3 regions of the Mucilaginibacter inviolabilis genome follow, and region 1 is predicted to be linked to each of the others. Evidence: riboswitches for the same ligand, from Rfam matches in the RefSeq annotation. Region 1 holds a riboswitch; each other region holds the start of a gene.
What was found. A riboswitch is a leader RNA that binds a small molecule or an ion and turns the genes downstream of it on or off. The one in region 1 is predicted to bind S-adenosylmethionine.

Region 1 (5,532 bases):
TATTCTCTAAGGAGTTGGCCCGGATGTTACCACCAATTAACGCGTCGAGCGAGAAATCGTCATTCAGCTTTTTGGTGTATTGCAACCTGCCTTCGGTATTGGTTTCAGAAAAATCATATGCATCTTCTTCGTATGAGCCGAATGGCGTACCATTGGTACCATAAGCTATCCTGATTTTACGGCGGTCATTATAATAATCGGTACCGGTACGGAAATTTGCCGACAGGCCATCGATAATTTTATAATTTAACTCCGCGCTACCAATAAAACGGTTGCGGGTTTGTCCCACTGTATTTTCATAAGCCTGGAAGTACGGGTTGCTGTAATAGCTGTTATTCCAGTTAAAAGTATTGCCATTGGCATCGCGGTAGTTTTTTAACTGGCTGATATCAACCTGACGACCAAACCAGGTAAACTGCAGCATGGTACTGGTAGCACGTTTGCCGCCGGCACCTGGTAAATTAGCGGCGTCATCCTTAATATAGTTGGCAATGGTTGTTAAAGTTAACTTGGGTGTAATTTTATAAGTGGCATTTAACAAGAATGAATTACGGCCTTGCTCGGTATTAGGAATTACGCCCGTTTGGTGCAGGTTGTTGTATGACAGTCGAAAATCATATTTATCGCCCGAACTGGCCAGTGATATACCATTATTAAGCGTAACACCAGTTAAAAAGAAATCTTTTACATTGTCAGGATGTGCTATAAAAGGTACGGGTGTGCCATTGGAGTTAAACTGTGGTATCAACTGACCATTCAAAGCCGGGCCCCAGCTTTCGTCAACACCATCATTAACGCCGCCGCCTTTACCATCCACATAGCTGAATTTACCATTGGAACCTTGTCCGTATTCGTTTTGATATTTAGGTAAACCCAATAAGTTGGAGAACGAAGTGTTGGAATTGATGGTAACACCCAGACCTTTGGCGCCTTTACCGGTTTTTGTTTTGATGAGGATAACACCGGCCGCGGCACGTGAACCATAAAGCGCTGCCGCGTTTGGCCCCTTGAGTACCGAAATGGATTCAATATCCTCGGAGTTAATATCCGAAATAGGGTTGGCAAAATCCCTTGAGCCACCTACACCTAATTGCTGGGTATTATCAACCGGCAAACCGTCAACCACAAACAGCGGTTGGTTATTTCCGGCTACTGAAGTTTCACCCCGGATAATGATACGTGATGATCCCATATCGCCCTGGCTGTTGGTTACGTTTACACCGGCTATTTTACCTGCCAGCGCATTTACCAGGTTGGTTTCCTTAGCTTCCGATATATCTTTTGATTTTAAACCCTGTACAGCATAACCCAGTGATTTTTTATCTTTTGAGATATTGAGCGCGGTTACCACAACCTCGTTCAAAGCGTTAGCCTGTTCATCCAGTATAATATGGAGCGATGTTTCGGTCCCGGTAACCGGTATTTCTTTAGTGGTAAAACCGATGTAAGTTATTCTGATCACATCATTCACTTTGGCGCTTAGGCTAAACCTGCCATCGCTGCTGGTTTGTACGCCGTTGGTTGTTCCTTTAACAGAAACACTTACGCCGGGTAAGGGGAGCCCGTCTGACTTGGCGGTCACCACCCCGCTTATTTTAACAGATTGCGCCGCAACCGTTTGGATGATGATAAAAGGCAATAGTATTGCCAGTAGTAGTTTGTAATTTTTAAACATGGTAATAGATTGTGAATGTTAACGATACCATACAGTATCCTGAAAATTAAAGGCTTAGCCATCCGCCGATCGGGTGATCAGGTGGTTTATGCCATTTCGTTAAACTGTAAAAGTTTTGATTGTTGGATTTTGCTGTGTTGTTGAAGATAAAAGCCTGACCGACCTAAACAACGCTGTAGTTTAACAGCAGCAACACTTGTTTTGCATAGATGACATAGGGGTAGAAGCAGATATTAAAGTGTAAATGTTCAAAATAGAAGTGTTGTTTAAAAGTATGTAATTTGTTTTCATGTGCTTTGTGATTGCTGGTTAAATCGATATAGCATGTTGTTATAGCAGAATCAGAGGATTCTTACTTTGTTATTTAGTTTACTGATGCCGTTTTATTGTTCACCAAAGCATCAACCGCTTTAACCATAGAAGCGAATTCCTGCTGATCATACAAGCGGGTGAGGTAAACGATGCGCCCATCACGATCGATCACCACATTACGGGTAACGCCGCTTTTCTTATTAGCAAACTTTCCAAAAATATTGGCTTCGGGATCAAGCGCCAGATCATAGGTAATCTTCATGTCCCGGTGAAATTTCTGTACTTTTTGCAGAGGCTCATCACGATCGACCCCAATTAATACCAGGCCTTTGTCTTTGTAAGCTTCCCAAATGTCTTTTTGTAAATGGGGCATTTCCTGGCGGCACACGCTGCACCAGCTGGCGGTAAATTGTAGTATCACTACTTTGCCGCGTAACTGTTTTAAGGTTGTTTTGGTACCGTTAGTGAGCACCAGTTCAAAATCATCCGGGGCCTGTTCGCCAACTTTTACCAGGTAACCACGGTCGATATTGGCAGAGTCAACAGCCTGAGCCGATTGCGCACGGGCTGCAATACCGGTAAACAGGAAGATAAAAACTATGAGTAAAAATTTGTTGTTCATTGAATTTATTAAATAGGGCCTGCTATAATTAAGCGAGCAATAAAAAAATAACATATTTCAATTAAACAGAAAGAATAGGAGAGGATAGCAGAACAGCCTATAGCTGTGAGTGTGTGGACATATCATTATCTTTTCTGCAAGTTATTGCAGATAGGAATTAGCACCTTTATAACAATCTGTACAGGTTGCTAAGACATCACAGGGCCTTTCCCTCAGTCTTTCTGGATAATTGGAAAATGAAATAAAGAACGATTTCGGGTGCAAACATATAAATAATTCTACTAATTCCATAGACTTTATATAAAATTGATAATTTTCGCTTATTTCTTACAATTTGGTGGCAAAAGGATAGGGGAGACTCCCCCCGGCATCGCTGCGCTCGCCGGCCCTCTCTTCGGCTTCGCCGGAAAGAGAGGGAAGAAATAGCAATCAAAACCATGTCATTGCGAGGAGGAACGACGAAGCAATCTCGTAGCTGTTTATACCGATAAGAACGCGATGAGATTGCCGCGCTGCGCTCGCAATGACATGGTTTTGATTTGGCGTATGATCGAGATTTTTGTTTGGTATGTCGTTACTGTCCCCTCAGGGTCTCTCACAGAGGACCCTGAGGTATAAAACTGGTTTAGAAACAACCTCAGGGGCATGGGAGAAGTCATCCTGAACTCGTTTCAGGATCCCACAGGACAGTTTAGCCAGCATGTTATAGCCCTTACTTGTGGGGTGCCGAAACAAGTTCGGCATGACTGGATTAATTTGCTCTATCCCCCAAATTAATATACCGTATATCAGGCAACGGCCCGGTTCTCTTGTTTAGGGAACCGGGCCGTTTTGTAAGGAGGAAACCAAATAAAAAACCGACCTTTTGGTATGTCGTTATTTGAATACCAATTATCTGCTACTTTTTAAAATTTTCAAAACCATTAAAAAGCGGATAGAAATTTGTTAAAATGGATTAGAATGAGATTTTTTCGATTGGCTTTTAGCCCTTTTTGCGCTGTTCTTGATCTGGAAAATGTTAAAATTCAAGATTTAAAAAGTTTTTGAAGCGAGGCATGCAATAAAACATGATCATCATCAAACAAAAAATCAGGAAAACGATTAAGTAAATATTTCAAACGTTTTTGAGAAATGTGATCTTAAAAATGAGAGATTTGTTTTGGATCTGTAAGCAGATCATTCACCAATTATACCTTCTGCAAACTATGCAATTAAAACGTAGCATTTATCTGTTAGGCTTACTAACTTTTGTTTACGCGGATAATTTCGCTCAAACCACAGCTCCTAAAAAACAACTGGATGAGGTTGATTACGTTGATCCGATAATTGGCACCTCTTTAAAAGGCTTTGCCAGGGATTTTGAGGCGGGCAATGGCGGTGGCGGTACTATGCCCTGCGTAAACGTACCCTTTGCCATGACCAATTTTGTAGCTCAAAGCCGTGAAAACAAAATGAGCTATATGGTTTACCACTACGAGGATAGCAAGGTTATTGGGTTCACGGCCACTCACCAGCCTACCGTTTGGATGGGTGATTACGGCTATGTTTCGGTGATGCCGCAAGTGGGTAAACTACGTGTTTTGCCCAAAGAGCGGGCGCTTACCTATAAACACACCGATGAAGTTGCCAAACCGTATTACTATTCGGTAAAGCTAAAGGCGACTGGCGCAGACAAGATCAAGGCCGAAATAGCGGGCGCCAATACCTCTGGCATGTTCCGGTTTACGTTCCCCAAGGCCGATCAGGCGCATATCATTATACAAGGTATCAACCTGAATCCCGAGCTTAAAGACTGGGCCAATGACTATACCGTGCGGTTAAAAAAGCTGAAAGGCTATGTACATGTAGATACCGTGAATAACGAAATAACAGGCTATAACCCCGACAGGCAATCGGCTCAGTTAGGTCCTGAGCTGAAGAATTTTAAGGGGTATTTTGTGATCAAATTTAACAAGCAGATCAAAAAATACGGAACCTGGGATAAACAGGTGATCAATAAAGGCAGTCATGAGCAGTACGGTACCCGCATGGGTGCATTCATATCATTCCGCACCAAGGCCAATGACGAGGTGCGGGTTGTGGTAGCCACTTCATTTATCAGTATTGACCAGGCCCGCGAAAACCTTAAAAAAGAGATCCCCGACTGGGATTTTGACCGGGTAGTGAAAAACACGCGCGACCAATGGCAACAGGCCTTAAAAGTTATACAGCTAAGCGGCGTGAGCAAAGATCAGCGGACGATATTTTATACCGCCTTATTTCATACTATGCTGTTTCCAAGACAATTTTCGGAGTATGGCAAATATTACAGTGCTTTTGACGATAAGGTGCATCATGGTACATCTTATAACGATTACTCCTTGTGGGATACCTTCAGGGCGCTGCACCCACTGTTAACGCTTACCCAGCCGCAGCGGGTTGACGGTATAGTGCAATCGCTGCTGCAGATGTACCAGGAGGGCGGCTGGATGCCCATGTGGCCAAATCCAACCTACACTAATATTATGATTGGTACCCACGGTGATGCTGTTGTGGCCGATGCCTATGTAAAAGGTTTCCGCGGATTTGATACTAAACTAGCCTACGATGCGCTGCATAAAGACTCATACGATGCTCCAGATGGCGATACCCACAAACGCTGGGGAGACCGTGATCTGTGGACAAGCTTTGAAGCCCGTGGCGGTCTCACCAACTATCACAAATTGGGATATGTACCAGTGGATAAAACACGGGAGTCAGTTTCGCGTACCATTGAGTATTCTATCGACGATTATTGCGTGGCCCAGGTAGCTAAAGGTTTAGGTAAGGATGATGATTATAAACAGTTGATGACCTGGAGCAAAAATTATGAGAACGTGTATAACAAAGCAACCGGTTTTATGGCTCCGCGTAATTCCGACGGGCATTTTTCGGCCCAGCCAGA
Region 2 (5,532 bases), on a different contig from region 1:
GCACCTGTTTCCTGGTGCCAAAAGCCAGGCTTATCAGGAAGTGAGAAACCGTTATCTGGAAAAACTGGAATCAGAAAAAGAACATTTTTTTAGCACGGATACACTTAATAAAATTAATATAAATGGAGGAATTGATGCTAAAAGCAGTTTTATTAAAAATATCTTAAAAGATAGTGCGGCACGCTATAAGGTTGATAATATTTTTTATGCTGGCAGGGTATTTACAAAAGGTAATAGTAAATATATTGTTATTGTTTCGGCCATTGACCCATCCGGTTTTCAGGAATTGAAAGATCTGCAGAGAATATTGGTTTATGGCTTTTTGGCGGCTATGATTCTGGTTTATTTTATAGGTAAAATATTTTCCTTTTATACCTTTCAGCCGGTACGGCGTATCATTAATAATGTTAAAAATATAACGGCCAATAATCTGCATTTTAGGCTGGATGAATTGAGTGGCAAGGACGAGATAGCCGAACTATCTTATACCTTCAATGACATGCTTAACCGCCTGGAAACCGCTTTTGAAACGCAAAACAACTTTGTAAGCAATGCTTCGCACGAGTTGCGTACACCTTTAACCATTATCAGTAGCGAAGCTGAACTGGCCATAAGTAAAACTGATGTAAGCCCGGAGCAGCGAGAGGTATTTGGTATCATCTACTCTGAGGCTGAAAAGCTGGGACAGATACTGAATAGTTTATTGACGCTTGCACAATCGGGCTTTGACGGTAAAAAACAGCGCTGGGAAAGCATCCGGATTGATGAGCTCTTGATGACCGCTTCAGAATCAATCAAAAGGATCAATATCGACAGTAATATACAGATTGATCTGGAAGATATGCCAACCGACGAGCACTTGCTTTATGTAAGCGGTAACAGTAACTTACTGCGCCTGGCCGTTACCAACATTATCAGCAATGCTTGTAAATATTCGGACAACCGTATGGTGAAAATAAGGTTGCTGACCGAAAATAATAAAGTGATTATCTCCATTACAGACCAGGGCATAGGTATACCCGAAAGTGAACTGCAGCATATTTTTGAACCATTTTTCAGGGCCTCCAATACGCACAGCTACGAAGGACATGGGGTAGGCTTACCTCTAACACTTAACATTATTCGTTTGCACAGGGGGAGTATAGGTATTCGTTCAGACGTTGGTAAAGGTACCGAGATCAAGGTGTTTTTACCTGTAGAGGCATCGGCGTAAAACTCTAATCAATTTCTAATAACTTTCTTAGATCATCTTAATTATTGGTGGCTACACTTGTATCAAACAAAACAGTACAAGTTTAACCATTAATAATTACGACTATGAAAACGCTGTTCATCCCCACCGATTTTACCTACCAATCGCTCCAAAGTATACCAACCATAGCTCAGCAATACTATCCGCAAAAAGTAGATATCAGGCTGGTACACATGCTGAAGATTACTGATAACATAGGCGAACTGCTGATGCTGTCGCGTCGTTCAACTGAGTACAGGCAGATCCCTGATAATTTTTATATCCGCTGCCGCGATCTTGAAAAAGACTTCAGTCACCTGATCAACCGTATCCATATCGATATTTTTTATGGCAGTACCGTGGCGGTTTTTAATAACTACCTGGATGCACATAACGTGGATGCCATTGTGCCACCGCACGATAACTATCAGTTACTTTTTAAAAATAGCATTGACCCCGAAGTGCTGATTGAAAAATGCGGCAAACGGGTGCTTGACAACACAGAAACAGATGGCATAATAGTAAACCTCATTGCCAAGGAGCCAGAATTAACAGAACAAGAGTAATTAACCCCTAAATTATTAAATATCATGCTACTAAAAGAAAACATCCCGGTTACCTATGTATTCGGAAAAATAAAAAAAGAACTCATCATGGTGGCCATTTATGCCTCGGCTATTTACCTGGTGCATCAGTACTATGACTTGAGAGAAGTTTCCATCCCCTTAACGGTACCTACCATATTGGGTACTATTATATCCCTGTTACTGGCTTTCCGGTCAAATCAGGCATACGGTCGTTGGTGGGAGGCCCGTATTTTGTGGGGCGGCATTGTGAATGATTGCCGTACGATTACCCGCCAGGTACTCACCTTTGTTGACAGCAGTATTGACGGCGACGAGAAGTGGGCGCTCAAAGAACGGATTGTAAAACGGCAGATAGCCTGGTGCTACAGTTTGAGCCGCCACCTGCGTAAACAAGATGCTAAACAAAACCTGGAGGCGTTTTTAAGCGATGATGATGTCCGGAATATTCGTAATGTAGATCATGTGCCGCTGGCTTTAAATGAGTTACAAGGGCATGATTTGCGCACTTTGTACAAACTGGGTTGGGTTAACGAGTACCAGCAGGTAACTATGGATGGCACCCTGACCAGTTTTATGAACTCCATGGGTGGATGCGAGCGGATCAAGAATACCGTATTCCCGGCTACATATAGCGTGTATATACACTGGCTAGTATTGTTTTTTGTACTACTGTTACCTTTTAGCCTGATGGAGTCTTTTGGCATATTACAGGTGCCGCTGGTGATCGCTATTTCGTCGGCATTTTTCCTGATCGAAAAAATGGCTATCCATTTGCAAGATCCATTTGAAAATATGCCGACAGATACTCCTACCACCGCCATCAGCCGGAAAATTGAGCAGGATCTGAAACAAATGCTGAAAGACGAAATGCCACAAGTGACCGATATGGTGACGAACAACCAGCAGCAAAAACAGGCGGCATTCTATATTTTATAATAAGGTTATAAGTAGTTAATAGTTAATTGATTGCCTACTGAGCGAGTGGTTTTTGGCTCTCCTGTTGCTTTAAATCAAACAGCCCGGCATCCTTAAAAAAGGAGCCGGGCTGTCGTTTGTTATAAGTATATGGAAAGTTGAGGACATGGTTAGTATCTAAGCCTGCTTCCTTTTAGCTGTCAGATATCTGCGTACCGGTATATCATAGATCACCATCACCAGGTAAGCTATTCCAACCAGCAATATGGCCGAAACCGGGATAATTAATCCCAATTGGCCAGGCCCCGGTTTGTGAGCAGCGTAATACTTCCCAAACATCCACATTACCGAGTAATGGGTCATATACAATGGGTATGATATTTTTCCGCAGAATACGCACAATTTCTTTATCCCCTGGGTTAAGGCTGCGCCTGCACCTAAGGCTATTAATAGCGGGAAGTAAAAGAGCACTACCAGGGTTTCGGAAAGCCAGTTCCATTTAGTAGAGAAAGGCATCAGGAAAGCTAAAGCCAGCAGCGCCGCCAGTCCTAAAAAGCCCAGTTTGTTTTTGATGATCCAGTTAAAGCGATATACCAATAAGCCGGCTAAAAACGAATAGCTGATGCGGGCGCCGCCATCCCAAAAGTTGCCCTTACCCCAGCCGCCCATCAGGTTTCCGGAATGAGAAGCCACAAAACAAAGACCTACTGCCGCCAATATCGCTAACACAAGCAATACCCGTTTATTAACACGGCAAAGGACAAAAGCATAAACAATATTGGCTATATACTCCCAAAATAGCGACCATGCCGGAGCGTTAAAGCCGAATTGGTTAAAATAACGATCTGGCATTACCGGGAAGGGAATAAGCAGTATAGACATTAAAAATAACAGGATTAGCCTGCTTGCGCTGTACAGCTCCGGGTGACCGCCAAAAGGATCAAAAAGAAACGCTAACAGGCCCAGTACCGAGCCAAAAATAACTAAAGGGTGCAGTCTGATGATCCGGGATTTAAAAAACTCCATAATGCCCATTTTACCAATACGGTCGTCATAAGCATACCCGATCACAAAACCCGACAGACAAAAGAAAAAATCGACTGCAAGGAAACCATGCCCGATAAAGTTTTGACTGTAATCGGAATAGGCTATTTCCATAAAATGGAAAATTACCACGGCGAAGGCCGCGATACCACGCAAGCCATCAAGAATTTCAAAGTGTTGTTTAGTTTTTAGAATCTCGTTATTGAGTTTGTGTTCGATCATTAGTGTTTGGTTTATACAGGATAAAAGCAGCTGCACCGGGGTTGTGCATAAATTCCAAGAATACCAAATAATAACGATTTAGCCAATTTTTTTCGATTTGAAATTTGGCAGGGAACCGAAGGCTTGCTGTATGCCATGTAGATTATTGGGAATTTATGGCCTTAGAAGCCTTGCCCATCATGGTTCGACGGAGATCACCGAGACATCCATGTTTTATCTTTAATGTTATGTGATTTCACCATCAAAGTCCCTGGATTTTATCTCAGGGCGATAAATAGTATAAAAGTAAGGGAGAAAATTTGACGTCGCGGGCAGATTCGAACTGCCGTAGAAGGTTTTGCAGACCTTAACCTATCCTCTCGGTCACGCGACTTTTTAAAAAAAACTATAAATCACTTATGGAAGATGGAAGGGTAAGATCTTATTTATCTTTCTCCTATGCGGAGCAGGAATTAGCACCTTTTACATTATGCGGATGTACAGGTTGCTAAGACGTCTTTGGGCCTTTCCCTCAGTCTTTCTTGATAAGCGTGATAAAGAACTATTTGTCGTTGTTGACACTGCAAATATAAAATTGTTTTTATATAAATCCTATAGATTTAGTAGAATATTTTATTCTTTTAATGAATTTTGTATTTATCTGTCTTAATTTCAGTAGATTAAAATTAATTGGCAGGAGTTATACGATATACACCATCGGTCCTTACGGATATAATGCTGCCATCTTGTAGCTGATAATCGCTCACCACATACAGATTACCGTTACCGTCGGCCTGAACAAGTTTTACTTCTTTAGTTTTCAAATTTAAGGTATAATACCCGTCTATTTGTACCTGGGTACTGTAGTTGAAGGTTCTGTAAAAAGTTAAGATATCGCCTTTTATATTGGCTATCACCGGAGGGTAAGTTCCGTCTCCATAGGTATAGGCTGATTGATATACAGGGGAACCATCTTTATAAACGCTGAAGGCAGTTAATATATCTTTAGCTGTATTTTCCTTTGCCGAACTCACAAATGCATAGCCCGAAGTATTATCAATATCAATTAAACCGGAATTTTGATCAAGATTCAGCGGGGTAGACATAGAGCCATTGGTAGTGTTAATCAAATTATTAGCATACAGGATATGGTTTGCACTATACTCGTTTATGCGGGTAAAATCAAAATTATCCAATGAATATTTCACTTTTGACAGATCGGCCAGATTAATAAGCGAAGCTGTTTTATCTTCAAATATAGGATTGGTTACCAATACATGGTTATTGACAATACGGGAAATCCGGCCGTAACCCGAAGATACAAAATCAACAAAAGTTGATTGTTGCGTGTTTATATTGTATTTAGCTAACGTAACCCTGTCGCTACCCCGGTCAATAGTTACCGGTGGAACACTGGCTGTATTTTTATCACCGTAAATAAGTAACTCATTATCTGATACAGCTCTTATAAAGGTGGATGGTAATTTATCGCTGATAACATCCACTGCAAAAGTTTTCAATGATATTCTTTTGGTATAAAGCACATTATTCACA
Region 3 (5,532 bases), 1.3 Mb from region 1:
TACCAATTGTTTGCCATTAACGCGTTCCTGTAATATCGGGAAATCGCGCCGGATAATATTTACATCAAAAGGGAGATCTATAATATTACTGATCCCCGCTTTTGATGCTTTATCAGCCGTGGGTTTTACGCTCGGTAAACCATGGTTGCCATTTAAAAAGTAGAATGGTATTTCCGGTGCTAACGGTGCCCCGTTAAAAGGAACGGAAATACCGGGACTGGAAGTGTTTATTCCATCAAGCACTTTTCGCAATTCAGTTTCAAAATGCTGATCCTGTTGATAAGGAAGCTGTAGCAGGTTGTCTGGAACTACAGATAACTGTTCGATAGGAAATTGCTGCTTTGTTGGATTATGGGAGATCAGGTCTGTTTTCTCTAAATAAGAATCATAATTAAATCCCTGTTGTGCCGGTAACTGCCCTCCAAAAGCAGGCGAGCTGTACGCAGGCGCAGAGGGTGAAGTTTGTTGACTACCATTTAAATTAGGATCGGTAAAGCTGGTTTGCGGATCTTTCAGATTTACGGCATTTCCCTGGTTTATGGCTGATGGCGAAATTCCGCCCCCACCAATGGTACTGGGCGGAATAGATTGATTAGGGGCAGCAGGAGCTTCAAAGGAATTAATATCAGGCAGCTCGCCCAAAAGGGACTGACTTTGCGGGGTAAATGCCGGAGAATGACTGAAGAAACCTGTTGGACCGGCTTTAAAAAGCTGATTGGCCAACTGTTCCAGTTCCTGTGCGCTGGGTATATTGTCTGGATTAATATTTATACTCATGATAGTTACCTAAATCAACATCTTCTAAAACAGCAATGGCATCATCAACTAAAACAGCCAGGGAGCAATAAAGCGAAACCAGATAAGAAGCGATGGCTTTATTGTTGATACCCATAAAACGCACGGATAAACCGGGCGATTGTTCTCCGGGAAGACCTGGCTGGTAAAGCCCTACCACACCCTGCCTGCTTTCGCCAGTACGTAGAAGAATGATCTTCGATTTATTATTGACAATAGGTAATTTATCAGATGGAATAAGCGGTATACCTCTCCAGGTAATAAATTGCGAGCCAAAAAGCGATACTGTTGGCGGCGGTACGCCCCGGCGGGTACATTCGCGACCAAACGCCGCAATGGCCAGTGGATGCAGCAAGAAAAATCCTGGTTCTTTCCAAACTTTGGTTATCAGTTCATCCAGATCATCGGGAGTAGGAGGGCCGAGCCTTGTTTTAATTTTTTGAGATGGGGCAATACTGCTCAGTAAACCATATTCAGGATTGTTGATCAGTTCGCTCTCTTGTCTTTCCTTAACTATTTCAATAGTAAGGCGCAGTTGCTCGCTGATCTGATTATAAGGTTTGCTGTACAGGTCAGAAACACGTGTATGTACATCCAGCACCGTGTTAACAGCGCTTAGGTTATACTCACGTGGATTTTCTTCATAGTCAACAAAAGTTGATGGAAGCTCGCGTTCATCACGCGATGAGCAATCAACCTCTACATTGTTGGCATCAACAACCTTATTTAACCGGTAAACGCCAGATTCAACAGGGATCCAGTTTAATAAATGTGTTAACCATCGTGGTGTAATGGTTGACAATTGCGGAACGGTACGTGTTGCTACTGCTAACTGTCTGGCAGCTACATCGCCAAGGGCTGTTTGTTTTGGTTTTTGATCGGGCATTTTTTTGATGGTAAATAATTATCTTAAAGAATGATTGATGAGGAGCTGTTTAATCAATGGCTACCTGCTTTGCAATGATAAGAAATAAAATATATTAAATCTATAGGATTTATAGATTTAATTATATATTTGCCACATCAGTTCTTTAATACTTATCGAGATAAGACGGAGGGAAAGGCCCCATGAAGTCTTGGCAACCTGTACAAAATTTATAAGATGTAAAAGGTGCTAATTCCTGCTCCTGCTAAAGGGGAAAGATAAGAAGCTACAGGTTTATATAAATATCTCTACAGCTCTGTCCCCGGTAAGTTTTATAGAATACAAATTGATAACTGAAAAATTATAACCTGGCTATAAATGAAAACCTATCAAACCTTAATCAGTGCCTATCATGCAGATATGCATTGTTGTTGCTAACAATTGAAGCGTTCAGCAATAAAATAAACCTACATCTTCAGCACATTACCCCGAATGAAAAAACTATTACTAGTATTCTTAACATATATCATCAGCACGGTTTCTTATGCACAGATCCTGGCACCTGTAAAATGGTCGTACGGGGCAAAGAAGATCGATAACGAGCAAGCTATTGTATTTATAAAGGCAACCATTGATAAAGGCTGGCATATTTACTCACAACATCTTGCCGATGGCGGACCGATAAGTACTTCTTTTAAATTTACCAAAAGCGATAATTATATACTAAATGGCAATACCTCAGAGCCTAAAGCAGTAAATAAGTATGAAAAAGCCTTTAGCATGAATGTGCAGTACTTTGAACAGTCGGTTACGTTTCAACAAAAAATAAAGCTTAAAAGCGGGCAGGCATCGGTTAATGGTACCGTAAATTATATGGTATGCAGCGATAAGCAATGTTTGCCGCCCGAGGAGGTTGAGTTTAGTATCCCGGTAAAATAAAAAAGCGTAATACTTAAATTAATATAGTTTAACAGATCAATCGCCACCAACTGAGCTGTTAAATGGATAGCAAAACTGAAGGTTATCTAAACCACCTATTTTGCGTCCGGCTTATACAACAAATACCATGAATCTGAAAATGAATTCTCTCACTAACGCTCACATACAGAATGGTGGCATCCTTTTCTGTTGTTACCAGTATTGTTAATTCGCACAGTTCATCCCGGAAATTGATCCTGAAATAAGATCAACATCCTGGCTGTACTAAGTGCGTTGCTTTGCTATGGTGGTAAAACAGGCGTGTGCTGTACAGTCCAGGATGTTGATTATATTAAAAATTGAACTAAACTAAAAATATTATACTAAATCTATAGATTTACTTGTAATTATAAAAATTGTTATTATCTTTACAGCATTCTAATTAACCCCACCATTAATTAGTTGATTTATAAAGACGAAGGGAGAGGAAGTCTCGATGATCTTCAGCAACTTTTCAGCTTGAAATAAGTGCTAAACTTTTTTCTGAAATTTTTTTAGAAATATAAATTAACTATTGTCATGAAAACATTAAAGTATCTACAATCTTATGTGCGACCAGCATCAGCCTTGCGATGTTGCAGTATTCAGTTTGCCTTTTGGTTTTAAGCATTAACAGCTAAAATTTTTTTGTGTGCTTTTTCCGGTCTTTAACAGGGCCATGGGATTGTTGTGCCCAAATCTCAAATCCGGCAATTATCATAGTAAAACTTCCAATAACTAAATTTTATAAAAATATGAACATTCACAATTATTTAACTAAAGCAAAATGCCTGTCATTAGGTTTGCTGATCAGCGGCGCAACGTTAGCTGCGGATAAAAATCCTCCCTCCAAATTTATTAAAGAAGGTGTTTGGCGAGGTGTATTTACAGTAAGTGAATCGCAGGTACCCTTTAATTTTGAACTAAAAGGTAAAGATGCCGAACACGCCGTATTTACGCTGATCAATGGTTCGCGCCGTGATAATTTCCATGTGAAAGCAATAGGCAAAGATTCTGTTTACATAAAAATGAATACCTATGATGCGGCTTTAGTAGCTAAAATTGAAGACGATGGTAAAATAAGTGGCGAATACCGTAGCCTGGTACCCGGTTTCAGAGGCAACTCACTGCCTTTTACTGCCGAATACGGTAAAAGCTATCGCTTTGTGGAACCTGGTAAAGATGTTGTCCCAAAGGCAGATCTTTCCGGTAAATGGGAAATCAAGACCTATAGTAAGGAAGCCGTCCCTGCATCTATCGCCATTTTAAAACAAAAAGGTAATAAACTTACTGGGGTTGTGATGACCGTAGTAGGTGACACCCGTGAGCTGGAAGGTACTGTTCAAGGCGACGAGTTTGCCCTGAGCGGCTTTACAGGCCCAAGTCCGTTTATTATCAAAGGAAAAATCAATCCCGATGGTACCATTAGCGGAGAAGAAGGCTTTGGGATCTACAAAAATCTGAAGTTTGATGCCGCCAAAAATGAAACAGTGGAATTGCCCGATCCTTATAAGCTTACATTTTTAAAAGAAGGCTATAAAAAGCTTGATTTCTCTTTCCCGGGTATCGACGGTAAACCCGTGTCGCTGAGCGATAATAAGTACAAAGGAAAAGTGGTGATTGTAGAGATTATAGGTACGTGGTGCCCTAACTGTACAGATCAAACTGTATTCCTGTCGCCATGGTTCAATAAAAACCATAATCGTGGGGTAGAGGCTATAGCCATTGGTTTTGAACAAAAAGACAGTCTTGATTATGCCAAGTATACTTTGGGTAAACTCAAAGAAAAATACGCTATCAACTATGATATAGCTTTTGGTGGCTTGGCAGATAAAAAGCTAGTTGCTCAAAAACTCCCTGCGCTCAATAAGTTCATTGCATTCCCCACAACTATTATTATCGACAGAAATGGCGATGTGCGCGAAATATATACCGGCTATACAGGTACGGTAACCGGTAAATACCACAAGGATTATGAAAAGAAATTTAACCAGCTGCTGGATAAACTGATAGCTGAACCTGCACCTGAAAGTGCAGCAGTAAAAGATTCGGCTACACATCCGGGAAACTAACATTATTAACCTATCTATAATCAATCAAATGAAAACACTTAATCTGATTACTTCATTCAAATGCCTGACAGTAGGCTTGTTGTTTAGCGGAGCCGCCGTAGCTGCAGATATCCCACCTTCTGCAAAATTTATAAAAGAAGGTGTATGGCGTGGCGTATTTACCGTGGCCGAATCAAAAGTACCATTCAACTTTGAGTTTAAAGGTAAAGATGCCGAACATGCCGTATTTACCTTGCTTAATGGAAGCCGCCGTGATAATTTTCATGTGCAGCGTATCGGCAAAGATTCGGTATTTATAAAAATGAATACCTATGATGCTGCCCTGGTTGCCAAAATAGAAGATGACGGGACTCTGAGCGGTGAATATCGTAGCCTGGTACCTGGTTTCAGAGGCAATTCCTTGCCTTTTATAGCTGAGTATGGCAAAAGCTACCGCTTTGTTGAACCAGGTAAGGATGTAGCTCCTGCAGCTAACTTAACCGGTAAATGGGAGCTTAAAGTTTATTCAAAAGAACAGGTACCTAATAAGATAGCCATTTTAAAGCAAACAGGTAACAAGCTTACCGGTGTTATTATGCAGGTAACCGGTGATAGCCGGGAGCTGGAAGGTACCGTTCAGGGCGATGAATTTGAGCTATCAGGTTTTACCGGACCGAGTCCCAAAATCTATAAAGGAAAGATCAATGCCGATGGTACTTTAAGCGGAGAGATAGGACAGGGAATTTATGATAATACCAAGTTTGATGCCGTGAAGGATGATAAAGCCGAGTTGCCTGATCCCTACAAACTTACCTATTTGAAAGAGGGTTACAAAAAGCTCGATTTTACTTTTCCAGATTTAAC

Region 2: linked by a shared signal. The riboswitch ahead of G7092_RS24775 (acyltransferase family protein) and the one ahead of G7092_RS02975 (TlpA family protein disulfide reductase) in region 1 are both predicted to bind S-adenosylmethionine.
Region 3: linked by a shared signal. The riboswitch ahead of G7092_RS08035 (peroxiredoxin family protein) and the one ahead of G7092_RS02975 (TlpA family protein disulfide reductase) in region 1 are both predicted to bind S-adenosylmethionine.

The regions. Positions count from the first base shown of each region.
Region 1 is NZ_JAANAT010000001.1:718,105-723,636, forward strand. Features, by position in the region: gene G7092_RS02970 (SusC/RagA family TonB-linked outer membrane protein) at 1-1,675, opposite strand, end outside; gene G7092_RS02975 (TlpA family protein disulfide reductase) at 2,040-2,609, opposite strand; SAM riboswitch class I at 2,732-2,841, opposite strand; gene G7092_RS02980 (GH92 family glycosyl hydrolase) at 3,815-5,532, shown strand, end outside.
Region 2 is NZ_JAANAT010000004.1:285,967-291,498, forward strand. Features, by position in the region: gene G7092_RS24760 (HAMP domain-containing sensor histidine kinase) at 1-1,213, shown strand, start outside; gene G7092_RS24765 (hypothetical protein) at 1,318-1,797, shown strand; gene G7092_RS24770 (bestrophin family protein) at 1,822-2,754, shown strand; gene G7092_RS24775 (acyltransferase family protein) at 2,911-3,999, opposite strand; SAM riboswitch class I at 4,422-4,530, opposite strand; gene G7092_RS24780 (hypothetical protein) at 4,665-5,532, opposite strand, start outside.
Region 3 is NZ_JAANAT010000001.1:2,000,794-2,006,325, reverse strand. Features, by position in the region: gene G7092_RS08050 (family 2A encapsulin nanocompartment cargo protein cysteine desulfurase) at 1-777, opposite strand, end outside; gene G7092_RS08045 (family 2A encapsulin nanocompartment shell protein) at 761-1,681, opposite strand; SAM riboswitch class I at 1,831-1,945, shown strand; gene G7092_RS08040 (protein-disulfide reductase DsbD N-terminal domain-containing protein) at 2,153-2,599, shown strand; SAM riboswitch class I at 3,043-3,147, shown strand; gene G7092_RS08035 (peroxiredoxin family protein) at 3,373-4,689, shown strand; gene G7092_RS08030 (peroxiredoxin family protein) at 4,718-5,532, shown strand, end outside.